4 regions of the Cobetia sp. 14N.309.X.WAT.E.A4 genome follow, and region 3 is predicted to be linked to each of the others. Evidence: predicted binding sites of a transcription regulator. Region 3 holds the regulator's gene; each other region holds the start of a gene.

Region 1 (3,463 bases), on a different contig from region 3:
CTGGCCCCCTCGTCAGGCGAGCAGGCCTGACGGCAAGCAGCATGGGTCAAGCCTCCGTGACGGGGTGTCGTGCACCGGCCTGATCGCGACAGGCCGGCTCCCCGAGATAGCGGCTGCGCTTGCTGGCGGTGATGCGTCGGATATCGACCATCACCAGCCCATCGATGCAGTAGCCGAAATCGGCATCGACACTGAAGTCGAGGAAGCGAGTGCCGCCGGGCTCGGTGACCTCGGCGTACTGCTTGTAGAGGGTCGGCACCGTCACGCCCATCGCGTCCAGCTGGGCGCGCAGGCGACGGAAATCACCCTCGGCATCCTGACCATCGAACAGACGCTCCGCCTCATGGGCGGCTCTGCCCGGTGCACTCTGCGCGACCGGTGCCCGTGCACGCGCCAGTCCCTCCTCATCCCCGTAGTAGTGGCGGTAATAGCTGACGATCAACGCCCGAGCAGCCTCCGGGTAGCTGTTGGAAAGCGTGACCGGGCCGAACAGCCAGCGAATCTCGGGGTGACGGCGCAGATAGGCACCCAGCCCCTGCCACAGGTAATCGAGACTGCGGCGCCCCCAATAGCGTGGCTGCACGAAGCTGCGCCCCAGCTCAAGGCCGTCCTGCATATGCGTGAACATCTCCGGCGTGAAGCGGAACAGCGTCGGGCTGTAGAGCCCCTTCTCGCCATGCGCCGCCATGATCTTGCCCACCTCACCGATGCGATAGGCCCCGGCGATCTCGAGATCGGCGTCATCCCACAGCACCAGATGACGGTAATGCGCGTCGTAACGGTCGATGTCACGACGCTCTCCCGTCCCTTCGCCGACGCGGCGGAAGCTCAACTCGCGCAGCCGACCGATCTCGCGCATCACGCTGGAACCGGGAAAGGCATCGAACAGGTAGATCTTCTTGCCGTCGCGGGTCTCACCCAGCAGCTCACACGGCGTCAGTTCCTCACGCAGCGCCTGGCGCTCCTCCGGATGACCGATGGCCTTCTCGGTCACGAACAGCCCGCGCTTGCCGCGTCCGATGCGATAGAGATGCTTGCGCAGCAGGCGTGTCTTGGCATTGGTGCTCAGGGCATCACTGTCGAGACGCGCCAGCGGAATCAGTTCCCCGATGCGCAGCTTGAGCTGACGTTCGCGCTGGCGAAACATCTCGTGGGCCAGCAGCGGCGTGCCGAGGCCACGGTTGATCGATGACAGGGTGTAGAAGAGCGTCGAGTTGCGACCACTGACGTGAATCGGCAGTACCGGCGCGTTGGTCTTGCGCGCGAAATGCAGGAAACCCGACAGCCACTTGCCGTCACGCGGCCCGGTCGGCCCTGCGCGCGAGACCTCTCCGGCCGGGAAGATGATGACGGCCTCTTCATTCATCAGTGCCTCGCAGATCTGGGTGCTGCTCCTGCGATACCCGCGGCGACTGAGGTTGTCCAGCGGCAGCAGCAAGGGCGCCAGCGGCTCGACCTTCATCAGGATGTCGTTGGCGACGATCTTCACGTCACGCCGCACCTCCCCGACCAGTTTGAGCAGCGCGAGCCCGTCCAGCGAGCCCAGCGGGTGGTTGGCGACGATCACCACTCGCCCGTAGGCAGGGATGTTCTCGCGCTCCCGCGAGGAGACGGAGTAGGCGAAGGAGAAGTGATCGAGCACACGGTCGATGAAGTCGAAACCGCGCAGACCGGCATGCTCGGCGAGGAAGGCATTGATCTCGCTCTCGTGAACCAGACGCCGCAGCAGCGCCAGCGCCGGGCGACGAATCAGAGGGTGGCGCCTGGCAAAGGCGGGATACTTGGCGGCGATGACACGGGCGGTATCGATCATGCTCACTCCTTTGCGCAACGCGGTGCGTCACTCGCAGTCTGAAACAGAGGCTTGATATCACGTCAGAATCGCGCCACTTCATGACAGGTGCGTCACAGTCCCCGTACAGTGAGATGACAGACATCCGTCTGAGGACGGAGCGATCACAGCAAGGCAGCCACGGTTGCCAAGCCAAGGAGATAGCGAATGTATGCGATAGCCGTCGAGAACGAGGCGCTGGTCTGGCAGGAAACCGAGGCCCCTTCAGGTATCGCCTCGGACGAGGTGCGTATCCAGGTGGCCTGGGCCGGCGTCAACCGCGCGGATCTGATGCAGCGCGCCGGGCAGTATCCGCCCCCGGCCGGGGAAAGCGAGATTCTCGGTCTCGAGGTCAGCGGCACCATCCTCGAGGTGGGCAGACACGTGGAACGCTTCCAGGTGGGGGACCCGGTCTGCGCCCTGCTGGCAGGCGGAGGCTATGCCGAAGAGGTGGTGGTCAATGCCCTGCAGGTACTGCCGGTGCCGGAGGGCTACGGCCTGCGTGAGGCGGCCGCCCTGCCGGAGATGTTCGCCACCGCCTGGCTGAACCTGTTTATCGAGGGCAACCTCAAGCACAAGGAACGCGTCCTGCTGCACGCCGGGGCCAGCGGTATCGGCACCACTGCCATCCAGCTGTGCGGCCTGTTCGGCCACCCCTGCTTCGTGACCGTCGGCAGTCAGGAGAAGCTGGACACCTGCCTGCGGCTGGGGGCCGATGCCGGCTGGAATCGCCACGATGGCAGTTTCGTCGATGCCGTGAACGAATGGGGCGGCGCCGACATGATTCTCGACCCGGTCGGCGGCGGCTACCTGTCAGGCAATCAGCAGGTCCTGAATCAGGATGGCCGCATGGTATTGATCGGCCTGATGGGCGGACGCATGGACGAGCTGGATCTGGGGCGCATGCTGATGAAGCGCCAGCGGTTGATCGGCTCGACCCTGCGTTCCCGCTCGCCCAAGGGCAAGGGCATGGTGCTGGATGCACTCTATGTCCACGTCTGGCCACGCCTGGCGCGAGGCGAGATACGTCCGCATATCGACAAGAGCTGGCCGATCCAGGACGCCGAGGCTGCGCATGCCTATGTGCAGGACAACGCCAGCACTGGCAAGGTGCTGCTGGCGGTAAGCGGGGCCTGAGTCCGTCGTCGACTGGCAGAACGCAAGAAGGCAGCCCGATGGGCTGCCTTCTGCAGGGGCTTTCACGCCGGTCATCTTTCGCCGGGCTGAACGCTCAGTCGTTGCGCTCGATGGCCTGGGCCTTCTGCCAGGTCAGTTGCAGCAGACGGGCATCATCTCCAGCGCGATGGCGCTGGATGCCGCCTTCGGCGATCACGGCTTCCTTGAGCTCGGCCCAGCGATTCAGCTGCTCCTCATCCAGCAGCCGGCGCAGCGCTTCCAGCCGGAAATGCGGCAGCATGCCGGCATGATGGAACAGCAACGACAACCAGGTATTGTCGTAGCCCCAGCTATCGCTGTACGCGATACGTGTCTCGCTCAGCTCATCATTGATCCACTGCGCCACTTCCCGCACCGGGCGACCTTCACGTGCCAATCGGGCGCGTGAAATGCCATGCAACAACTCAGCCTTGGGGTCCCAGTGCACCCACTCTTCCAGCGGCTGGATGAGGAAGG
Region 2 (3,463 bases), on a different contig from region 3:
AACCTTCCCAGTTGATCAGGGGCTGGGGCGTGGCGAGATTCGGGTCAATGCGATGGAACTGCCCGGCACTGCACTCGAGCCATTCCCGCACTTCCTTGCCGGTGACCTTGAGCGCCACCAGCGTATTCGGATAGAGATAGAGGTCGGCGGCATTGCGGAAGCTCAGCTCGCCGGCCTCCATCTCGGTGAACTGGGTCGGGTCATTGTGACGGCCACCGACCTTGAACGGCGCGGCTGCCGAGAGAATCGGCAAACCTTCCAGGTCCGGGTCGCCTTCGACGAAGCGTTTGACGTAATCAGCCTGGGCACGATTGACGATCTGGATCGTCGGGTCGTCCTGCACCAGCGCCAGATAGCTCTTCATCGCCGCACTGGCGCGACCGATGCTGCGGTTGACGTACTCCCGCGTGGCGTCGTGCTCATGCTCGACCAACGCCGCCAGTTCGGCATCTTCCCCCACCTGCGCCTCGCCACCCACCTGAATCGGGCGTGCCTCTGTCTGGCCACTTACCACCCGCCACTGGCCCGAGTCATTGCTCAGTTCAAGATCCATCACGCCCACATGGCTGCCCCAGTGCCCTGGCATCATCGCCGGCACCCCATTGAGGGTGCCCTTGGCGATATCGGCCCCCGGCACCTCGGCAAATTCCTCGCTGGGGAAGACCGCATGGGCATGCCCGAAGGCGATGCCATCGATGCCTTCCACCTGCGAAAGGTAATACACCGAATTCTCGGCCATCACCCGGTAAGGGTCAGTCGAGATGCCGGAGTGCGGGATGGCGATCACCACATCCGCGCCCGCCCGGCGCATCTCGGGTACCCAGCGCCTGGCGCTCTCGGTGATGCCCTCAGCCACAAGGCGCCCCTTGAGGTGCTTGCGATCCCAGGTCATCACCTGCGGCGGCGCAAAGCCGATATAGCCGATCTTCAACGTCTGAGCGTTGCCCTCACTGTCGGTGAAGGCATGGGGGGTGATCTGATAAGGCGTGAAGTACGGCTCGCCGGTCGTGGCATCCAGCAGGTTGGCGTTCACATAGGGGAACTGCGCGCCGGACAGCGCCCGTTCGAGATACTCGAGCCCGTAATTGAACTCATGATTGCCGATGTTGCCGACATCGTAATCCAGCTGATTCATGACCTTGTAGGCCGGGAAGACATCACCCTCCTCGAGACCTTCCGCCGCCATGTAATCGCCCATCGGGCTGCCCTGAATGAGGTCCCCGTTGTCCAGCAGCACGCTGTTGGCCACCTCGGAACGCGCCTGCTGGATCAGGCTCGCCGCCCTCACCAGGCCGATGCGCACGCTGGGACGATCCTTGTAATAGTCGTAATCCATCACGTTGGCGTGGATGTCGGTGGTCTCGATCACCCGCAGTGACAGCGTCGCGGCATTGGCTGGCTGAGCGATCATCACGACACCCCCAATGCTGGCCAGACCGAGGATGGCTGCCCGCAGGCGACGCATTGCACGCGGACGCCGGGTGTTCCCCGCAGCCTCTTTGGTACCAGAGGCCGGCTGACCTTTTCTTCCGGATGATGCATTCGCCATCTCTCACTTCCTTGTCATGGGGGGATGTTCCTGTGGCCCTTCAGGGCATCGCTCCATTATTCAGATGCCGACGCCTCAGGCAACTGGCGGTCCCTGCCCGCCAGCCAGCCGATCCCCGCCATCAGCACGCTGAGGGAGGCACACACCATCAATGCCAGCTGCCAGTCACCCTGCCGATCGTAGAGCGCCCCGATCAACGGCGGCCCCATGGCCGCGAGCAGATAGCCCAGCGTCTGCGCCATGCTCGACAGCGACGCCGATTGCATGGCATCGCGCGCTCTGAGCCCCATGAACGACAGGGCGAGAATGAAGCTGGCCCCGGAACTCGCGCCCAGCAACAGCACCCACACCAGCGCCCACCCCGGCATCAGCCACAGCCCGATGAACCCTGCCAGCGACATGCAGGGCGTCGCGAAGGCGATCAGACGTTGATCCTTCAGGCGCGGCATCAGAGGCACCAGAATCAATCCCGGCAAGGCCGAAGCCAACTGCAGCAGGCCGTGCAACGATCCCGCCTTTTCGGGGGAAAAGCCGTTGTCCGCCAGCATGCTCGGCAGCCAGCTGTTGACGGTATAGAACAGCAGCGAATTGATCCCCATGAACAGCGTCACCTGCCAGGCCAGTGGCGAGTGCCACACGGCTGCCTGACGCACCGGCCGCGCGGCACCCTTCTCGGCTACCTTCTCGGCTTCCTTCGCCGCCGTCGGTAGGGAGCGATGCGACAACTGTGGCCACCACACCACCATCGTCACCACTGGCAGGATGACCACGATGAGCATCGCGAACTGCCAGCCATCCGCACTATCCTGCGCCAGCGGCACCATCACCGCCGAGGCGATGGCGGCCATGATGCCCATGGTCAGCACATAGCAGGAGGTCAGCAGCGCGATGTGTCGGGGAAAGCTGCGTTTGACCAGACTGGGCAACAGCACATTGCCCACCGCGATGCCCGCCCCGATCAAGGCGATCCCCACATAGAGCGCCAGCGTGTTGCCCTGCACCCGCAGCACGATGCCGGCGGCGATCGCCAGCAAGGCGAGGAAGACACTGCGCTCAAGCCCCACATGCCGTGCGAGACGGGGTACCCAGGGGGACGCCACGACGAACGCCAACAGCGGCAGAATCATCAGCAACCCTGCCGCTGTGGCATTGAAGCCCAGCGCCGCCTGCAGACGCTCAAGCAACGGCGCGATACTGGTAAAGGGCGCACGCAGATTCATGGCAATCATCAGGATGCCGGCGATCAACACGGCAGGATGGCTCAATCGCCGAACAGGAGAAGAGTGGCAGAGTTCAGTCATGAGACGCTCGCAGCGAACTTGGAACGGACAGATAGCGGGACGACACATCAAAGGTGAATTCCCGCGCAGATTAACGATAGCGTAATCGCCAATATCGCTGCAGAATTGAGCCATCATGACATCAGATACCTGAAATCAGACAATCTGCGAGCCGACATGTCAGCCACCTCCTCTAGGACCTCCGCGACGCCGATTTCCCTTGCCACGCGAGACGCAACCTCATCGTCGGGAGTCGCCAGCGGTCACTCCTCCGTGCCCTTCTCCAGCAGCGTCTGCGAACATGACCCGGACATCTACGAGATTCCGGCCAGCGCCCTGCATGTGGATACCGGTCAGCAGGTGATGGAAGTCCCGATCCACCAGCATCGCAAGGGACAGCTGGTCATCGCCCTGCATGGCGTCGTGACCAGCCGCGTGCCGGAAGGGCTGTGGATGGTGCCACCGCACAGCGGCGTCTGGATTCCCGGCAACCTGCCCCACAGCAACCACCTGACCCGTGGCGGCCGCGTGTGCCACCTGTTCATCGAGCCCGGAGCGCTCGAGATGCCGAGCCACAGCTGTACGCTGTCGATCTCGCCCCTGCTACGCGAGCTGGTGCTGCGTCTGGCGGAGC
Region 3 (3,463 bases):
CGCCGGCTGCGTGATCAACGACTACGCGGATCGCCACTGGGACAAGCATGTCGAACGCACCCGGGATCGCCCGCTGACCTCAGGACGCATCACGGAGCGCGAGGCGCTGACCCTGTTCGGTGTGCTGGTCGCGGCCGCCTTCGTGCTGGTGTGCTTCACCAACCTGACCACGGTGCTGCTGTCGATCGTCGCCGTGCTGCTGGCGGCCAGCTATCCGTTCATGAAGCGCTTCCATCATCTGCCGCAGGTGGTGCTGGGCGCCGCCTTCGGCTGGGCGATTCCGATGGCCTTCGCGGCGACGCTTGAGGAGGTGCCGACCTATGGCTGGTGGCTGTTCGCGGCCAACCTGATGTGGACGGTGGCCTACGACACCGCCTATGCGATGGTCGATCGCAATGACGATCTCAAGGTCGGCATCAAGTCCACCGCCGTGCTGTTCGGCCGCGCCGACACGCTGATGATCGGTCTGCTGCAGCTGGGCATGCTGGCGGTGTTGATCGGCATCGGCCTGCACCTGGCGCTGGGCATCTTCTACTGGCTGGGGCTGGCCGCGGCGGCCGTGACCTTCGTCTGGCAGCAGCGCCTGATTCGCGAGCGGGAGCGTGGCCCCTGCTTCCAGGCATTTCTCAACAACCACTGGTCCGGCCTGCTGATCTTCGCGGGCATCGCGCTGGCGACCTGGCCAGCTGCCTGACCCCTCTTTCCGGCCAACGGGCCCGAGTCCTCATCCGGTCTGCCAGCGACCTTCCTCGTGCGGCGAGGCGTGACATTCACACCTCGCGAGAGTTGAGGGACTCGCTGGCAAGCCGGGCGGCAAGCTGCCAAGCTGGCCATTGTCATCTCACTGTCATATAAGCAGGTTGTAATCGTCATCGACTTGTCATTCTGGCGCGTGCGCCGACTGCTGCATGGGATCTAGCGATGAGCTCCAAGACCGTACTGATTGTCGACGACGAATCCTCGATACGCGAGATGATCGCCGTCGCCCTGGAAATGGCGGATTACCGCGTGCTGGAGGCCGACAATGCCCAGGACGCCCACGCCATCGTCGTCGATGAAAAGCCCGATCTGCTGTTGCTGGACTGGATGATGCCCGGCACCAGCGGGCTGGAACTGGCGCGCCGCCTCAAGCGTGACGAGACCACGGCGGAGCTGCCGATCATCCTGCTCACCGCCAAGGGCGAGGAAGACAACAAGATCCAGGGGCTCGAGGCCGGGGCGGACGATTACATCACCAAGCCCTTCTCGCCACGCGAGCTGGTGGCACGCCTCAAGGCCGTGCTGCGCCGCACCACGCCCAAGGGCGTCGAGGAGTCGGTGGAAGTCGAGGGTCTGATGCTCGACCCCGCCAGCCACCGCGTGACCGCACACGGCAACTCCCTGGAGGTCGGCCCCACCGAATACCGCCTGCTGCAGTTCTTCATGACCCATCAGGAGCGCGCCTACACCCGCAGCCAGCTGCTGGATCAGGTCTGGGGCGGCAATGTCTATGTCGAGGAGCGCACCGTGGACGTGCACATTCGTCGTCTGCGCAAGGCGCTGGGCGAGGGGCATCAGCACTTGATCCAGACCGTCCGCGGTACCGGTTATCGCTTCAGCGCCCAGGCCTGAGACGCGGATGCGCTACTGGACGAACGAGCTATGGCGGCTGGGCTATCTGGCGGGCGGCTTCGGGCTGGTCGGCGGACTGCTCGGCCTGCTGGGCTGGGGCCTGGCGCTGGGGCTGGCGCTGTACCTGTTCGTCCATCTCAAGCACCTCAAGAGCCTCTACACCTGGCTGATCACCAACCCCCATGAAGAGCCGCCGCCCGGCGATGGCGTCTGGGGGGATCTGCTCGATCGTCTGTATCGCTACCAGAAGGGTCAGCGTCAGGCGCAGGAGCGACTGCGCAGTATCCTCAACCGCATCCAGGAATCCTCGGAAGCGATGCGCGATGGCCTGGTGATGCTCGACAACCACGGCGACATGGAGTGGTGGAACAGCGCTGCCGAGCAGTTGATCGGCCTCAAGGCCAGTCACGACCGCGGCCAGCACGTCACCAACTATCTGCGTGACCCCGTGTTCATCGATTACTTCAATCGGCTGGCCTATCGTGAGCCGCTGACCCTGCAATCGCCGCTCTCCGACAACCTGACCCTGCAGATCTCCATCACCCTGTTCGGTGACAACGAGCGCCTGGTGATGGTGCGTGATGTCACCCGCCTCTACCGTCTCGAGGAAATGCGCCGCGATTTCGTGGCCAATGTCTCCCATGAGCTGCGCACGCCGCTGACGGTACTGGCCGGCTACCTCGAGACCTATTCCGACTATGCCGATGACCTGCCCCCGCGCTGGCAGCGTGGCCTGGGACAGATGCAGAGTCAGACCGACCGCATGCAGCACCTCGTCGAGGATCTGCTGACCCTGTCGCGCCTGGAGACCGACGAGCTGTCGGGCGAAGGACGTCGCATCGACATGGCACAGCTGCTGACACGTATCCGGGAAGATGCCGAAGGCCTCTCGAAGGAGCGGCATGTCATCACGGTGGAGGTCGAGCCCGGACTGGCCCTGATGGGTGAGGAGCAGGAGCTGAGAAGCGCGATCTCGAATCTGGTCTTCAATGCGGTGCGTTACACGCCGGAAGACTGCCACATCACGCTGCGCTGCCAGAGCACCAGCGAGGGCGTGATGGTCGAGGTGGAGGATGACGGTGACGGCATTGATCCCGTGCATCTACCGCGCCTGACGGAGCGTTTCTATCGCATCGACAAGGGACGCAGCACCGCCACTGGTGGCACCGGGCTGGGACTGGCCATCGTCAAGCATGTGCTGATCCGCCATCAGGGCCGCCTGGAGATCGACAGCCTGCCCGGCGAGGGCGCACGCTTCCGTTGTCATTTCCCGGCGGAGCGTCGCTGCGCGACGACTGCCTGACGGTTGCAGCCCCACTGACACGAACGCCCCGCCGCGCCCTCTGCATGAGGTCACGGCGGGGCGTCGTGGTATCTGCGTTCGTCAACGCTCGCGATAAAGCCTGGCTCAGCGGCGCGGGGCAGGCAGCTGTCGGTAGTGGCTCTGCCACATCAGGACGGCACCCGCCACGGCCCCGGGAATGAACAGCAGGTTGGCCAAGGGCACCAGCGTCAGCACGAACACGGCACCACCGAAGGTCAGTGACGGCCACCAGCGCGCCTTGAGACGCTGCTTCATGTCACCGAAGCTGACCTGATGGTTGTCCATCGGATAGTCCAGATACTGGATCGCCATGCTCCAGGCTGAGAACAGCCCCCACAGCAGCGGTGAGAGCAGATTCAGGCCCGGAATGAAGCCGAGAATGAACAGCGCGATCATGCGGGGAATGAAGTAACCCAGTTTGGCCATCTCGCGCCCCAGCGAGTCGATCCCGATCTTCACCAGGCCACGCTCATCCTCGATCAGGGTGCCATCCAGACGATGCTCAACCTTCTCGGCCAGAATGCCGTA
Region 4 (3,463 bases), on a different contig from region 3:
TTCCTGCCCCGGCTGCGCGCTCAGCTCGCGGTTGATGGCGTGACGGGCAAGCTCCCCCAGGTGCCAGGCCATCGGACGCCAGGGTGCTGGCTCGAACAGGCTGCCGGAATAGCGATAGCGAGCCCCGGCGTCCCCCATCCATACCTGACGGCGAGGGATGGGATGCGTCTTGCCATGCACGCTCAAGCTCGGCCGCTGCCAGTCGAGCGTGGTATCCAGCGTGACCAGTGCCTGGTCGGCCTGCAGGGGAGTCAGAGCGGCTGGCTTGAGATAGAGCGGGTGCAGTGGATGGCGATACCAGCCATGGGCCAGTGTCTGCCAGTCGTCCGGCAGGCCGGCCGGTCGCTGTCCGCTTGGCGGGGTGCGGGAAGGGGCGTGTTGAGGATGCGTGGCGAACAGGTCGCCGGCCTCGGAGGATATCGTCATGAGGCGAGCTTGCCAGAGCGAATTGACTGTCGGCAAGTCGAAGGTGGCCTGCCGCCGACAGAGCGTGCACTGGGCTCAGAGTCCTGTCAGGGACTCAAGACTCAGAATGGCCACTTCAGCCAGCCCGAGTCCCAGCAGCGCCCCCGCCAGTACGTCACTGACGTAATGCAGTCCCAGGATCACGCGGGAAAGCGCGATCAACATGGCAAGCGGCGTGACGAGAATGGCCAGTTCCGGTAGCTGCTGAGCCGTCAGGCTGGCAAACAGCACCGCATGCAGTGTATGGCCACTTGGAAAGCTGTAGCGATCCAGCGGTGGCATGGTGCATTGGATGGTCGTGAAGGTGATGAAGGGGCGTTCCCGGCACAGCCGGGTCTTGAGGGCGCGATACAAAAGGGCGCCGGCCCCCGCCGCCAGTCCGAATTCCAGCATCAACCAGCCACCTTGCACGTGATGGAAGGGCAGGCTGAGTGTCAGCAGCAACCAGACGGGCCAGTCACCGAGGCGCGAGACCACGCGAAAGAGGGTCAGGATCGGCCGATACAGCGCCAGACGTGCCACCTGGCGACACAGCCGCCACTCCAGCAGGTCGAGTCGCTCAAAGACGGGAAGGCTGCGATCGTGCATCGGGCTTCTCCTCGGCGAGGCGTAGACAGGCAAGAAAATGCTCGGCGACCTGGCTCCAGGCCATGGGCTCGACGCGTACACGGGCCGCTCTTCCGAGACGTGCGATACGCGCTGGTCGCTGGCAGACTTCCACTGCCTGTTCGATGAATCTGTCCGGCTGGGTGCAGGGGGCCAGCAACCCCTGGTGGTCATCGCGGATCACTTCTGCAGCGGCCGCGTAGTCGAAGGCCACTACGGCCAATCCACTGGCCATGGCTTCCAGCACCACGTTGCCGAAGGTCTCCGACAGCGAGGGGAACAGGAACAGGTCGGCACTGGCGTAATGGGCAGCCAGCGCCTCGCCGGTCTGGAAGCCGGCGAAGATCGCCTCCGGCAGGCGTTGCTCAAGGCGTTCGCGCAGCGGGCCATCGCCCACCAGTACCAGCGCGATATCCGGCTGCACGGCCTGCATGGCCTCGTAGCTGCGAATCAACAGCTCGATGTTCTTTTCCGCCGCCAGGCGGCCGACATGCAGTGCGACGGGCTGCTGAGGGCCGACGCCCCACTGGCGACGCAGCGCTTCACTGCGATGAACGGGCGAGAAGCGCTGACAATCCAGCCCGCGTCCCACGACCCGGACATGCTTGAAGCCCTGTTGCGCGAGAGTGGCGGCCTGGGTGCGTGTCGGGACCAGTGTCAGGTTGGCGGCATTGTGGAAGTGCTTCAGCCCCTGACGTACCAAGGGGCGTAGCGCCCTGAGATGATAGTGGGTGCTGTACTGGTCGAAATTGGTATGAAAGCCTGCCACCACGGGCACGCCGAGGCGACGCGCGACCATCAGGGCACTGACCCCCAGCGGTCCTTCGGTGGCGATGTAGATGACGGAGGGCGGATGCTGGCGCCACAGGGCCGTCAGCCGTCTCAGGGCAGGGGCGCCGATCTGGACGGTGTCATAGCCCGGAAGACGGAAGCCGCGTACCTGAAGCTCCTGCGCGACTCGTGGTTCATGGCTGCCGTCGCGGGGTGCGGGCCGCACGAGCTGCAGCTCGCAGCCACGCGTGATGAGTTGATCGCACAGATGGCTCAGCGTGTGAGCCACGCCATTGATTTCCGGGTGCCAGGTTTCACTGACAAAGGCGATACGCTCCATGACGGCTCCTGATGACCTTTGAACGAAGTATTGGCCATGGGAGTGACGCCTGCATAACAGCGAGGTGACGAAGTGATGACACCCCACGCAGGTGTCGTTGCAGCCGCGGTCACTCCAGCGGGCAATCTCCCGCGGGCAATCTCCAGCAGGCAATGCTGCCAGGAGGCAGCGGATTCAAGGCGGTCACAGGTCACAGCTCAAAAACCAATCACGCTGGCCGAAACTGACACGGGGGCGACAGGCGCGGCATGAAGGACGCCGTGGGCGAGGCATGCCCGACGCTCGTTTGGCAAGGCGAGCCCCTGAAGGGCTCGCCAGTGAGACCGGCAGCCCCAGTTTCAGCGTTTCTCGAGCAGCTCGCGTGGATTGATCGGCTTGCCGCCATGGCGCACGTCGAAGAGCAGCTCAGGCTGGCCGTCATTGCGACGTGCCACGCGACACAGCGGGGTGCCCGGCGTGACCTGCTGACCGACCTTGACCAGTATCTCTCCGCACTGCGCCAATACGCTCTGCAGATTGCCTGAATGGTGGAGGATGACCACATTGCCCAATTGCCGCATGTTGTCGGCAAAGCGGACTTCCCCGCTGGCCGGCGCGCTGGCGACCCCATTGCTGGCCGTGCGAATCCGCATCGGGGCCAGTTGGCCATTGCGGTTGGTGCCGAATTCGCTGATGACTTCGCCGGCGGCAGGCCAGCGCCACGATTGACGCGGTTTCTTCAGCGGACCCGGATCCGGGCGTGCCACGAGACTGCCGCCGCTGGCACGCGCATTGGAAGCGCTTCGGCTGGGGCCACCATTGAGGGGAACCGAGATCAGGGTGCCGACTTTCAGGTCATTGGGGGGAAGCCCCGGGTTGGCGGTCTGGATGCGCTGAGGATTGGCACCGAAGTAACGGCCTATCTTCGAGTAGGTGTCCCCAGGGCGCAGCTGATAGCGATAGGGGCCACCGGAGGGGGCACGCTCACGCGCGGTGGGCACCAGGATGCGCTGCCCGACCTTGAGGTCACGGATCTTGACGCCGGGGTTGAAGCGGGTGAGGCGCAACAGGGGAATGTCAGCGTCGCGTGCGATCTGCCCCAGGGTGTCGCCTTTCTGGATCGTGATCCATTGGCCTGCCGGTGAGCCGGAGTAGCTGCCGGTGGCGCAGCCTGTCAGCCACAGTGCCAGGCTCAGCCACGCCAGTCGCCGCAGCGGCGCGCGAGATGTCCTGTGGAGAAATGTCGAGATGGCGCCCACGGCCAGGCGCACAGCGCCCAGCGGCTCGTGGGGCATGTCAGAG

What was found. The regulator PhoB, encoded in region 3, activates phosphate uptake and scavenging genes when phosphate is short. The targets are predictions, from matches to a motif close to TGTCATANNNNTGTCANA.
Region 1: a site for PhoB is predicted at 1,893-1,910, ahead of OW493_RS17000 (NAD(P)H-quinone oxidoreductase). Genes of this name have one in related genera too.
Region 2: a site for PhoB is predicted at 1,551-1,568, ahead of OW493_RS11145 (bifunctional 2',3'-cyclic-nucleotide 2'-phosphodiesterase/3'-nucleotidase). Genes of this name have one in related genera too.
Region 4: a site for PhoB is predicted at 2,246-2,263, ahead of OW493_RS02620 (glycosyltransferase family 1 protein). Genes of this name have one in related genera too.

Annotation. Positions count from the first base shown of each region.
Region 1 is NZ_JAPNXT010000020.1:5,842-9,304, reverse strand. Features, by position in the region: gene OW493_RS17010 (TIGR00730 family Rossman fold protein) at 1-30, shown strand, start outside; gene OW493_RS17005 (lysophospholipid acyltransferase family protein) at 47-1,813, opposite strand; gene OW493_RS17000 (NAD(P)H-quinone oxidoreductase) at 2,000-2,968, shown strand; gene OW493_RS16995 (hypothetical protein) at 3,063-3,463, opposite strand, start outside.
Region 2 is NZ_JAPNXT010000007.1:88,828-92,290, reverse strand. Features, by position in the region: gene OW493_RS11145 (bifunctional 2',3'-cyclic-nucleotide 2'-phosphodiesterase/3'-nucleotidase) at 1-1,465, opposite strand, end outside; gene OW493_RS11140 (MFS transporter) at 1,606-2,850, opposite strand; gene OW493_RS11135 (helix-turn-helix transcriptional regulator) at 3,007-3,463, shown strand, end outside.
Region 3 is NZ_JAPNXT010000004.1:258,363-261,825, reverse strand. Features, by position in the region: gene ubiA (4-hydroxybenzoate octaprenyltransferase) at 1-694, shown strand, start outside; gene phoB (phosphate regulon transcriptional regulator PhoB) at 922-1,611, shown strand; gene phoR (phosphate regulon sensor histidine kinase PhoR) at 1,619-2,914, shown strand; gene cysZ (sulfate transporter CysZ) at 3,020-3,463, opposite strand, start outside.
Region 4 is NZ_JAPNXT010000001.1:603,027-606,489, forward strand. Features, by position in the region: gene OW493_RS02610 (alpha-ketoglutarate-dependent dioxygenase AlkB) at 1-426, opposite strand, end outside; gene OW493_RS02615 (phosphatase PAP2 family protein) at 502-1,053, opposite strand; gene OW493_RS02620 (glycosyltransferase family 1 protein) at 1,025-2,182, opposite strand; gene OW493_RS02625 (LysM peptidoglycan-binding domain-containing protein) at 2,521-3,463, opposite strand, start outside; gene OW493_RS02630 (acyltransferase) at 3,458-3,463, opposite strand, start outside.